One region of the Pseudarthrobacter sp. AG30 genome, then DNA from elsewhere that is predicted to be linked to it. Evidence: riboswitches for the same ligand, from Rfam matches in the RefSeq annotation. Region 1 holds a riboswitch; the other holds the start of a gene.
The links. Region 1 has a riboswitch for cyclic di-AMP ahead of DC347_RS17610 (C40 family peptidase). Riboswitches for the same ligand answer to the same signal wherever they lie in the genome.
Positions count from the first base shown of each region.

Region 2: linked by a shared signal. The riboswitch ahead of DC347_RS18100 (M23 family metallopeptidase) and the one ahead of DC347_RS17610 (C40 family peptidase) in region 1 are both predicted to bind cyclic di-AMP.

Region 1 is NZ_QEHL01000020.1:113,256-119,090, reverse strand. Features, by position in the region: gene serC (phosphoserine transaminase) at 1-441, opposite strand, end outside; gene DC347_RS17620 (metal-dependent transcriptional regulator) at 714-1,415, shown strand; cyclic di-AMP (ydaO/yuaA leader) riboswitch at 1,524-1,766, shown strand; gene DC347_RS17615 (M23 family metallopeptidase) at 1,777-2,598, shown strand; cyclic di-AMP (ydaO/yuaA leader) riboswitch at 2,735-2,908, shown strand; gene DC347_RS17610 (C40 family peptidase) at 2,979-3,656, shown strand; gene DC347_RS17605 (NlpC/P60 family protein) at 3,819-4,586, shown strand; gene DC347_RS17600 (HNH endonuclease) at 4,854-5,354, shown strand; gene DC347_RS17595 (NTP transferase domain-containing protein) at 5,397-5,835, shown strand, end outside.
Region 2 is NZ_QEHL01000023.1:7,499-13,333, reverse strand. Features, by position in the region: gene DC347_RS18110 (ZIP family metal transporter) at 1-134, shown strand, start outside; gene DC347_RS18105 (hypothetical protein) at 283-921, shown strand; cyclic di-AMP (ydaO/yuaA leader) riboswitch at 1,324-1,570, shown strand; gene DC347_RS18100 (M23 family metallopeptidase) at 1,575-2,399, shown strand; gene DC347_RS18095 (isoprenylcysteine carboxylmethyltransferase family protein) at 3,387-4,010, shown strand; gene DC347_RS18090 (bifunctional SulP family inorganic anion transporter/carbonic anhydrase) at 4,506-5,835, shown strand, end outside.

The DNA.
Region 1 (5,835 bases):
TGGCCACGCGTAGACGTCCACGCCCGCCTCCGCCTGCGCTGCAGGACGGGTGCCCGGCTCAGACTTAATGATCGAGGACGCTTCCAGGAACGGCGCCTTGTTGGTGGCGGAGGCAAACTTGGAGCCAAACTCCCCGAAGGACAGGTGCTGCGCCTTCTTGGACACGAGGCCGAAGCTCGCGATGTCCCAGAACGCGGTCGAGCCGCCCACGCCGAGGACCACCTCGTAGCCCTCGGGAGCACGGAAGAACTGGCTGAGTCCTTCGCGTACGGAGCCCACCAGGTTCTTGACCGGAGCCTGCCGGTGGGATGTGCCGAGGATAGTCTTCGACGCAGCGGACAGGGCATCGATCTGTTCCGGCCGGACCTTTGAGGGGCCGGCCCCGAACCGCCCGTCCTGGGGCAGGAGGTTGGCGGGAATCGTGATGCTGGTGTCGCTCACAGGTGCTCCATTCGGCGGGGACGAAAGCTGTGGTCCGGGTGGTGGGTGGCCGGGAGCCGGCCATGGCTGCAGTGCAAACCTTCCCCAATTCTGCCTGAAGCGCGCAGGGTGGCGGGAGCGGGCGGCGCCAATGTCCAGCCAATGAGACGCCGCAGGCGGCAGGCCCTATTCGGACTAAATCAAAATAGGCTAAACTCTTCCCCGGACTACGTCGCGGGAAGAGGCGATACGGTGGGACAACGCAAGGTACTGCGCTCGAGGAGCTGAGCTGGATGACGGATCTGATCGACACTACGGAGATGTACCTCAGGACCATCCTGGAGCTTGAGGAAGAGAACATCGTTGCCCTCCGGGCCCGTATCGCCGAACGCCTGCGCCACTCGGGGCCTACCGTTTCCCAGACCATCGGCCGGATGGAGCGCGATGGCCTGGTCGTCGTCTCCGGTGACAGGCACCTGGAACTGACCGACACCGGCCGCAAGCGTGCCACTGAGGTCATGCGGAAGCACCGGCTGGCCGAGCGCCTGCTGGCCGACGTGATCGGATTGGACTGGGCCTATGTCCATGACGAAGCCTGCCGCTGGGAACACGTTATGAGCGAACGGGTGGAGCGGCGCATCTACGAAATGCTGGACCACCCCACGGAGTCGCCCTACGGAAACCCCATCCCCGGCCTTGCCGCCCTGGGCGGACAGCCCGGACCCGGGTTCGGCGACGGCGCCATCAGCCTGGTGGAGGCAATGAAGGCCTACGGGCCTGAATCGGCAGTGACCATCAGCCGGCTGGCGGAACCGATCCAGGTGGAGCCGGAACTGCTGACCCAGCTCGACGAGGGCGGTATCCGGCCCGGCGCGTCTGTCTCCCTGGAACGCGTCGGTGACTACATTTCGGTACGGGTGGCGGGAATCGAGGGCGCGCTGGAGCTGCCTCCCGAGGTGGCGGCTCACGTTTTCGTCGCCGTGAACCAGGCCTGACGCCGCGTTTCCGTACCCCACCCGGGGGATTCCACGCAAAGATAACGGAATTGTTACCTAGGGTCTTAAGCCCCTATAGTGGAACCCAGCGTTGATACTTAAGCGTTACCTGATCCGGAGCCGAGCTCTGCCAGCGGGCCAGGTGTACGAGTCGTTACTGGCAGAGGCGGGGGAACCACAACCGGCAGCGGGGGACTGCCTTGGGGTGAAGTCCGTCAGCAGCAAGCCTCTCCAGTGAAGGATTCTTCCGGGAATACCCCTGTGTAGAAGTTTGCCCATGACGGACCGGGTCTTTGATCTCTCTGACCCGAATCCGACAGCTAACTCCGCAGGCTATTCCAGAGAGGAACCCTTCTTGACCATGCAGACCTCCCGGGGCCGCCGTCGCGCGGCGGGCCCCCCTGAGGCACCCCGGGTTGTCGAAGTAGCCGCCGCGGAGCGCCCCCGCGACCCGCAACGGGATGCACGCCGCCGCCGGGGTCCGTTCCGGCAAATCACCGACTTTGCCGCGGCCAGCGGCATCGGCCAAAAGGCCGGCATCGCCCTCGCCGCCACCGGCCTGGTGCTCACGGTGACCATGCCCGCCACCAGCCCCGTTATGGCGACGGATGCGGCCGGAATCGCGCCCCAGGCCGCCTCCGCAGTCAGCCCCCAGCCCCAGATTTCCGCGGATGTAGGCGCCCAGATCGACTTCAGCCGCTCAGCCGTCGTGACGCAGGCGGACCCCGACGGGAAGCTGAAGCAACTGCTGAGCGCCCAGTCGGCCGGATCGGTAACGCGTGCGGCTTCCGCCGGGACCCTGGCCGCGCCGCTGGCATCCCTCGTGACCGCGTCGCCCTTCGGCTACCGGGTCAGCCCAATCACCGGCGGCACCGGAGATTTCCACCGCGGACAGGACTTCGTGGCACAGTGCGGGACGTCCGTCCTGGCAGCCGCAACAGGAACCGTGACCTTCGCCGGCTGGCACCAGTTCGGCGGTGGAAACCGGGTGGTGATCGACCATGGCAACGGCCTGGAGACCACGTACAACCACCTCTCGTCCTTCAACGTCAAGGTGGGCCAAACGGTCTCCCGCGGCGAAGTCGTGGCGTTGAGCGGGACCACCGGGGCGTCCACCGGCTGCCACCTGCACTTCGAAGTCCAGGTCAACGGCGAAGTGGTCGATCCGATGGGCTGGCTGTAACCGTTTGATTGCGCACTCCCAGATCGCCGTGACCCGCCGTGACCTGAATGTGACATTGAAGCAAAACTGCTGTACCGTCTAACTCGCGTCAACTTTTCCGAAGTTGACGCTCTTGAGTGGATTGCCTAACTCTGCCACCGCTCAAGGTCCGTTCGCATTTCATCGTCTGGCAGGGGCGGGGGAACCAATTTTGGCCTTCTGCGTTCTGGAAGGCCTTGGGGTTAAGTCATGAGCTTCCCAGGAAGCGAAGTGGCCGGGTGACTCCCATCCGAATCCGACAGCTCACCTCGCAGGGATTGGGAGAGGCTACCTTCGTGTCTTCACGCCATAATTCTGCGCGCCACCGTGCGCAAACGGTTCGCGCCAACCCCTTGGACGCCATGTCCAAGGCCGTAAGCGCCAATGCCGGGACCGTGGGCCGCCAGGCTGCCGTTGTGGCAGCGGCTTCAGGCCTCATCCTGAGCATGGGCCTGCCGGCCAACGCCGCGGACACCACTGCCGGCATCTCGGCCTCCACGGAGTCCGGTTCCGCACAGACCGCCCTTGCTGTCACCGCGGCCCCCACGGCCACCGTTTCCTTCGAGCGTCCGGCGGTCAAGACCACCGCCGCCCCGAAGGTGGAAACCGTGCGCACCCAGTCCACCGCGTCCGCGGACCGCACCGCCACCACTGCCGGCCAGGAGGCGTCCAAGGCCGGACAGGCAGTGGAAGCCGTTTCGTCCGCAGCCACCTCGGGTATCGCCGCGATCGCCTACACCGGCATCGGCCACCCCTACGTCTGGGGCGGCACCACCCCCAACGGCTGGGACTGCTCCGGCTTCGTTCAGTGGGTCTACGCGCAGGCTGGAATCAGCATTCCCCGCACGAACGCGTGGAGCATCATGACCCCCACCTCCACCCCCCAGCCGGGCGACCTCGTGGTCCAGAACGGCGGCGCACACGTCGGCATCTACGTCGGCAACGGCATGATGATCAGCGCGCTCAACCCGTCGCAGGGAACCATGCTCCACTCTCCCGCAGCCACCGGTACTTCCACGTACTACCACCTGAACAAGTAGTTCTTGGGCTCCACGCTCCAAGGGCTATTTCTTTGCCCAAAGCTTTTTCGCTAGAAACCAACATCCCCGTTCGGGACGCGCCGGCGTACCCCCAAGATGCCGGCGCATCCAACCCCCTCGGACAGGCCACCGCGGTCCAGAGGAAAACGAAAGAGAGAACTGATGACGACTCGTGCTACCGCACGGCACCGCGCCGAGGTCACCAAAACCAACTCGATCGCGATCGTTGCCAAGGCTGTCAGCGACAACGCCGGCGGCATGGGCCGCCAGGCTGCAGTAATCGCTGCAGCTTCCGGCCTGGTCCTGACCAGCGGCATCGCAGCCAACGCAGCCGACACCAACGTCAAGCGCGACTCGGCTCCGGCATCCGCCATGGAAGTTGAATCCGCCGTCGACGCTCCGATCTCAGCGGCCTCCACCATTGCCATCAGCTTCGAAAAGCCGGCCGTTACCACCACTCCGGCACCGGCTCCCGAGCCCGAGGTTGCGGTGCAGGAAGCCGCTCCCGCTCCCGTTGCCCAGGCCGTTGCCGCTCCCAAGGTGACTGCCAAGGTTGCAACTGCCGATGCCACGGCTGCCCCCGCCGCCCAGGTTTCCGCCAGCGGAAAGGGTGCTGCCATCCTGTCCGCTGCCTACGCCCAGCTTGGCGTACACCAGGACTGCACCATGCTGGTGACCAACGCACTGGCTGCCGTCGGCATCCACTTCCACGACTGGCCCGCCGGTTACCTGTCATTGGGTGACAGGGTGTCCGCATCCCAGGCCCAGCCCGGCGACCTCATCTACTACGCCGACGGTGGCGGAGGAATGGCCCACATCGCCGTCTACGCCGGAAACGGGATGGCCGTCCACGGCGGCTTCAACGGCAACGACACCGTTGTGTTCAGCGCCAACGTTGGCTCCGGACCGGTCTTCATCCACGTTCGGTAACCACTGCCGCCCGCCGCACGCGGCGCCGCATAAGATGTGCCCGGAAGGACCCCTGCCCTTGAGGCGGGGGTCTTTTCCCGTTTAACTCCCGCCATTCTGCGTGCATCCCGGCTCCCGCCACCGGGGTGGGGATCCGGCCTCCGCGTATCCGATTACCTGATATTGCAATTCTCTGTTTACTCTTGTGATGTCGATCCATAGCCCGGACATGCCGAGGGCAGCCGGCCCTCGTGCCCCTGACGGGTGCGGCCGTGAAGAGGTACGTGCATGCGCACTCTCGTTCTGAATGCTGGATATGAACCGCTGGCGGTTATCACCTTCCGCCGGGCGCTGGTGCTTGTGCTCACAGGCAAGGCGAGCGTGGTGGCCGAGGGGGATGATCCCGTGGTGGGCCCCACTGACGTCCTGGGCCGCCCGTCCGTGATCCTCCTCAACCGCTACATCCGCCCGCGGTACAACCACTCAACGGCCGTCAGCCGCCGTGGTGTGCTTCGACGTGACGGGCACAAGTGTGCATATTGCGGAAAGGCAGCGCACACAATCGACCATGTCCACCCAAAATCGCGGGGCGGAGCCGATTCCTGGGAGAATCTCGTGGCTGCCTGCCTGCGGTGCAACAACGTCAAGGGTGACCATACCCCCGGCGAGATGGGATGGACCCTGCGCTTCGTGCCGGAGCCGCCGCACGGAACCATCTGGCAGATCAAGGAACTGGAGAAGCCAACCCCCGCCTGGGATCCATTCCTGCTTCCCGAGCGCGCCGCCTGACAAGCGGCTTCCAGGCCGGTTGCTGTTCGCTAGGCTGGGTGGGTGCAAACGGACCCGTTGATCTTTGACGCCCTGATCCTGGCGGGCGGCCGGTCATCACGGCTGGGTGGAGTACCCAAGCAATCGTTGGTCCTCCGGGGAAGAACCCTCCTGGCATGGACCCTTGACGCCGCTGCCGGTGCCCGCCGTACGGTTGTTGTGGGCGACGTTTCCGCCGGCGGCCCTCCGTCCCGCGGGGCTGCCGATGAGGCCGGGCCCGCCCAGGCCCTGCCGCCAGGCGTCCTGTCCTGCCGGGAGGAGCCGAAGTTTGCCGGTCCTGCCGCCGGGATCTCAGCCGGCCTAGATGCCCTTGCCACCTCTGGGGGAGGGGCGCCCTTCACTCTGGTTCTCGCCTGCGACATGCCGCTGGCAGCCCGGGCGGTGGCGATGCTCCGGGACGCGGTGGCAGCTGCGGGCGATGGCCGGGGCGCCGTGGCCCGCT
Region 2 (5,835 bases), on a different contig from region 1:
TCGGCCAGGTCGCTGTCAAGCTCCTGCCAATGCTCAAGGACCCCGAAGGAAAGACCTTCACGCCGCTGACCGCCGGGGGAATCGTGGCAGGCCTGGCCGTCATGTTCGGCACCGGCCTGCTCGTCGTGGCCTGAAACCGGCCAAACCCGTGCCGGCGGAGGCCCGTGCCATGCCACCTGGCCATAGCAGCCGTTGAGACAGTAGGGATCCATCCCGCCGGTCCCGACCTGTTCGATCAGGTTGTTGTCCTGATGGATCAAGCTGGCGCGGGATAATGAGGCCATGGCCAAGACTCCCGCCCAGCGCATCAAAAAACACGGCAGCAAAGCCACGGTCCCCGCCCACCAACTGCCTCCTGTGATCAACTCCACAACCAGCCGGTCGCCGCAAAAGGCGCAAGGTAACAGCAACCTGATCGTTGTTGCCGGCGTCGTAGCCAGCCTTTTCTTGTTCTGGTACCTGCACTTGCTCACGCTGAACCAGATGACGCAGTTGTCCGGCGGTCTCGCGATGCCGGATTCCCTTGTGGGCGGCTTTTCCACCGAGTATGTTGGGCAGCTGCGCGCTGCCATGGACGATGACGCCCGCGGGCAGCTCGGCTACGTCCACAAAACCGCGGGGACGCTGTTTCCTCTCATTTTCGGCTTCAGTTGGCTCCTGCTGATCGGCACGAACGTGGCCGTCAAGACCGTGCGTTGGGCGTTGTGGATGGCGCCGATACTCTTCGTCATCATCCGACTGTGGGCCAACGCTGCCGTTGACGCCGCCCTTGCTCCTGCCACGCCCGATGCCAGCGCGGTGGCTGCGGCGTCAGCCCTCACGGTCGGGGGCTGGGTGCTTCTCATCCTGAGCCTGATGGCGGGAGGGGCGGCGGTGTTCCTGGGACGCCGGGACGCCCGGCGGAAGCCCAGGCTGCCCTGACGATCCGCTGTTCCCACCGGAGAATGCGAAGGTTTCCACCCGAACGAACTGCGGGTGAAGTCAGTATTGCCGGTCTCATGTGGTTCGGACGGGCCCTTCTGGCAAATGAAAGAATCAAGTCCGACGTCAGAGCTTCCGCAGCCGCCGCCACATGGGGCAAAGGCGGCAGACGGCATCAAAGGCGACGGGCCGATAGTGGTCAAGGCCAAATGATGGCGTTCCGAATCCTTAACCATATTTAAGCGACGATGAGCAGCACGGGATGGGCGAGACCCCGACTCCTCCAGTTGCGCTGACCCGGCGCACGTAATGCCGTGACGCCCCTTCCGCAAAGCTAACGGAACGATTACGGTCCGATTAGTCAGCTATAGTGGAGCCTGAAGCATCGATACCAAAGCGTTACCTGATCCGGAGCCAAGCTCTGCCAGCGGATCAGGTGCACGAGTCACCAACTGGCAGAGGCGGAGGAACCATAACCGGCAGTCGCAGGACTGCCTTGGGGTGAAGTCCGTCAGCAGCAAGCCCTCATCCAGCTAAAAATCCTTCCGGGGACATCTCTGCGCAGAGTGCTTGTTACGGCGGACCGGGTCTTTGAACTCTCTGACCCGAATCCGACAGCTAACTTCGCAGGCTTACCCGGAGAGGAAAAAATCTTGGCCAGGCAATACTCCAGGGGCCGCCGACGCGCGACAGGCCCCGCTTCGGCGCGCCGGGCGACCGAGGTGTTTACCGCGGACAGGCCCCGCGATCCGCAGCGAGAAGCACGCCGTCGCCGGGGACCCTTCCGCCAGATCACTGATTTCGCCGCCTCCAGCGGTATCGGCCAGAAGGGCGGCATCGCGTTGGCAGCAACGGGCCTGGCACTCACCGTGACTGTTCCGGTGACCGGCCCTGTGATGGCCGCCCAGGAACCCGTTCAGGCCGCGTCCGCCGTTTCCGCCGCCCCACAGCCTGAAATTTCCGCGGCGCCGGGAGCTCGAATCGACTTCAGCCGCTCCCCGGTAGCCACGAAGGCGGACCCGGACGGCAAGTTGAAACAACTGCTCAGTGCCCAGTCGGCCGGTGCCCTCACCCGCGCAGCCTCCGCTGGAACTCTTGGCGCTCCGCTCGCTGCGATGACCACAGTTTCGCCGTTCGGGCTCCGGGTCAGTCCCATCACAGGCGGTTCAGGAGATTTCCATCGGGGACAGGACCTCGTCGCCCAGTGCGGCACTTCCGTCCTGGCCGCTGCCGCAGGCACCGTCACCTTCGCAAGTTGGGACCAGTATGGCGGAGGGAACCGCGTGGTCGTGGATCACGGCAACGGCCTGAAAACCACATACAACCACCTGTCTTCCTTCAACGTGACCAAGGGGCAGGCAGTATCCCGGGGAGACGTGGTGGCCTTCAGTGGGACCACGGGCGCCTCCACCGGCTGCCACCTCCACTTCGAGGTTGAAGTCAACGGGAAAGTTGTCGACCCCACCGGCTGGCTCTAAATTCAACTGATAGCGGGCTCCGCGCAAGCTTGCTCGCAGCGGCGGCCGGCTTCCATGCAGATACGCCAATGTGCTCGTGCATGCGATTCGCACTCGTCCGGGAGTCCGTGCAGACGGTCTGACAGGCTTTCAGGACGGCCCTGGTGATGTCCGATTTCGTAGCCGGTGTGCCGGGACAAGATATTCCCGGTAATGCCGCAGATGTAGGCGCTGCATATGGCCCAGTGCACTCGCTGCACGTCAGAGGTAGCCGGGATGGCCGTGCGCCTGAGCTGCCGGCACTCCTGACGCTGGAAGAAGTGGAAATGATCACTGAGTTCGGCGCAGTCCACGTTCCCGGAAAACCCGGGTCGTCCTGACGGCCACAGTCCGGGCTGGTGCGCGGCTCTACCGTGGAGCGTCGGGATCTGATGCGATCTCTGGCGCTGGCTCCTGGCGATGAGGGCAAAAGTTGCCGCTGATGCGAACGGAGAGATGCCCTGCAGCCGGACGGACTCCGGGCCGGGATCACCGAAGCTGGGGCGCTTTCGCACAGGACCTAGCGGTCCAACGCCGAGCCCGTGCCGAGCATCTTTCCGCCACGCCGATGACATGCTGGGCGGGGTCGGCCCGCTACCCGCCGCCTCCAGGCCTCGGGCCGAATTTCGTCACACGCTAATCATGTCCCCTGGAAGCTTCGCGTTTATACCGGCGATCGGTAGCGCAAGCGAGGGGATCCAGGCCGGCGCAGAAGTGAAAGATGCACGCCGCCATCTCTGATCTCCGAAGTACGGTCGAGGCCCGGTCCGGGGCGCGTCCGGTCACTCACCAAAGGTCATCGAAGCCGGGCTGGGCAGAACAGCTTACGCAGTGTCAGCAATCTGGAAATTGCCGGAGGCGGATGCGTCCGGGCCGCTGGATCGCCAAAAAGTTATGGTAAAAAGCCTAGGCGGCAGGAAGCGATTCGATAATGTTGATGAACCGGGTAGTGACGAGGGGTGATGGGTGATGGCTGTCGCTGCTCTCATCCTCACCGGAGTTTTTGCCCTGCTCGACGTCGCGCGCCACGTGATCCAGCGACGCAGCACGGGCGACGCCGGGATCCGGCAGTTCTCGGTCGGGCCTGGATCCCTGCAATGGTGGGCGCACTGGGGCATGGAATTCGGCACCCTGATCACGGGCGTGGCCGCGCCTATCGCAGACCTGACCGGACTCGCGCCGCTCGAGGTTCTGGACCACCCGGTGGCTCGCGGTGTCGGCACGGCACTTGCCGTGCTCGGCATCTTGGCTACCTTCGCCGCCCAACTTGCGATGGGAGCATCCTGGCGTATCGGTGTGGACGAAACCGAGCGAACCGTCCTGGTCACCTGGGGCCCGTTCCGGCTCGTCCGCAACCCGATCTTCAGTGCCGTGTTCCTGGCGTTCCTGGGCCTGACGCTGATGGTGCCCAACGTGGTCGCGGTCGCCGGGTTCGCCGCCATCCTTGTCGGCACCCAGATGCAGGTGCGGCGTGTCGAAGAGCCATACGTGCGCCGTACGCATGGCACCGCATATACCGACTACGCCTCACGGGTGGGCCGATTCCTACCCGGCATCGGACGGCTACGGTCTGATCAGCGGAATGAGCGTTGATGTCTGGCACGGGACGGCAGTCTGTAACCCCGGCAGGCAGCTGATGCCGTCCACCCGGGACCGCGCACCGCTTCAGCTGCCGACGCCACCTGCTACTTAGAGGAAAGCACCAGGGAAAAACACTGTTCCCGTGAAGGGCAACCGTGGCATCCGCGCACAAGAACCCGACCCTCATATGGTCGCCTCGGGATATGTAGCTGTCTTCGACAGGGACATCCTGCACGCCGGCCAACCGAACCTAGCCCCGCCCGCTGCGCTGGGCCAATGACAAGGACGGAAACCATGAGGAATGGGGCAGAATTCGCGCAGCACTTTGAGAAGCTCAAGGTAGGAAATCGCCTCTGCGGCAGCCGCCCCAACTGCAGATCTCCGGCTCTTTCAGGTCGACAAGACGCACCATCAGTCTCAGCAAACACTCGGGCCCCGGACATCACCCTGTTACCTTGCCGTTATACGTTGTTGAGGACCGATGCTTCCCCTCCCTAGAAGGAAATCATGGCCTTATCGTCTGACCTGTCCGATACCGTCGACCCTTCCGCCGTCGCGCCGCCCCCGGGCGCTCCACACAGGGGCGCGGCCCCGCGCGGGAGGAGGACGTTCCTACACGGCTTCAGGGACGATGCCCCGGCCTCGCTGGTTGTCTTCCTGGTGGCGCTGCCGCTGTCCCTGGGCATCGCCGCGGCCTCCGGAGCTCCGGTCATGGCCGGTCTCATCGCTGCTGCGGTCGGTGGGATCGTTGCCGGCGCCCTGGGAGGCTCGCCGCTTCAGGTGAGCGGGCCGGCGGCCGGCCTGACGGTCGTCGTTGCCGGACTCGTGGACGAGTTCGGCTGGGCCGCGACTTGCGCGATCACGGCCGCCGCTGGTGTGGTGCAGCTGCTGCTGGGCTTCAGCCGGGTGGGGCGGGTGGCACTGGCCGTCTCCCCGGTGGTCGTCCGGGCGATGCTCGCCGGGATCGGCGTCACCATTGTCCTGCAGCAGCTCCAGGTCCTGCTAGGCTCCAAGCCAGCAGGGTCACCGCTGGAAAACCTTGCCCGGCTTCCCGAGGCGATCACAAATGTGGAGCTGCACTCGGCGGTGCTCGGCCTGCTGGTCATCGGGCTGCTCGTTGCATGGAAGCACCTGCCGCAGGCCGTACGGAAGGTCCCCGGCCCTTTGGTGGCCGTCGTCGCCGGCACCGCAGTCTCGATAGCGTTCGCGCCCGGGATTGAACGGATCACCTTCTCCGGGTCCGTGTTCGATGCCGTGGCATTGCCGGAGCTGCCCGAGGGGAGTTGGGCGACGGCGGGCATGGCGGTCATTTCGGTGGCGCTCATTGCCAGCATCGAATCGCTGCTGTCCGCGGTAGCCGTGGACAAGATGCACACCGGTCCCCGCACCGACCTCAACCGGGAACTCGTGGGCCAGGGCTCGGCAAACCTTGTGTCCGGGATGCTCGGCGGCCTCCCCGTGACCGGGGTGATCGTTCGCAGCGCAACCAATGTGGAGGCCGGCGCCAGGACGCGGAAGTCCGCCGTGCTGCACGGTGTCTGGGTCTTGCTGTTCTCCGCCCTGTTCGCCGGACTGATCCAATTGATCCCGCTGGCCGTGCTGGCCGGGCTACTGATCGTGATCGGCGCCCGCCTGATCAAGATCGCGGACATCAGGACCAGCCTGCGCACCGGAGAGATCTGGGTCTACGCCGTGACGCTTTTGTGCGTCATCTTTCTCAACCTCCTGGAAGGCGTCATGATCGGACTGGGCTTCGCCGCCGTGCTCGTGTTGTGGCGTGTCCTTCGCGCCACCATCCATGTCCTGCCGCCCAAGCCGGGCCCTGACGGTATCTGGC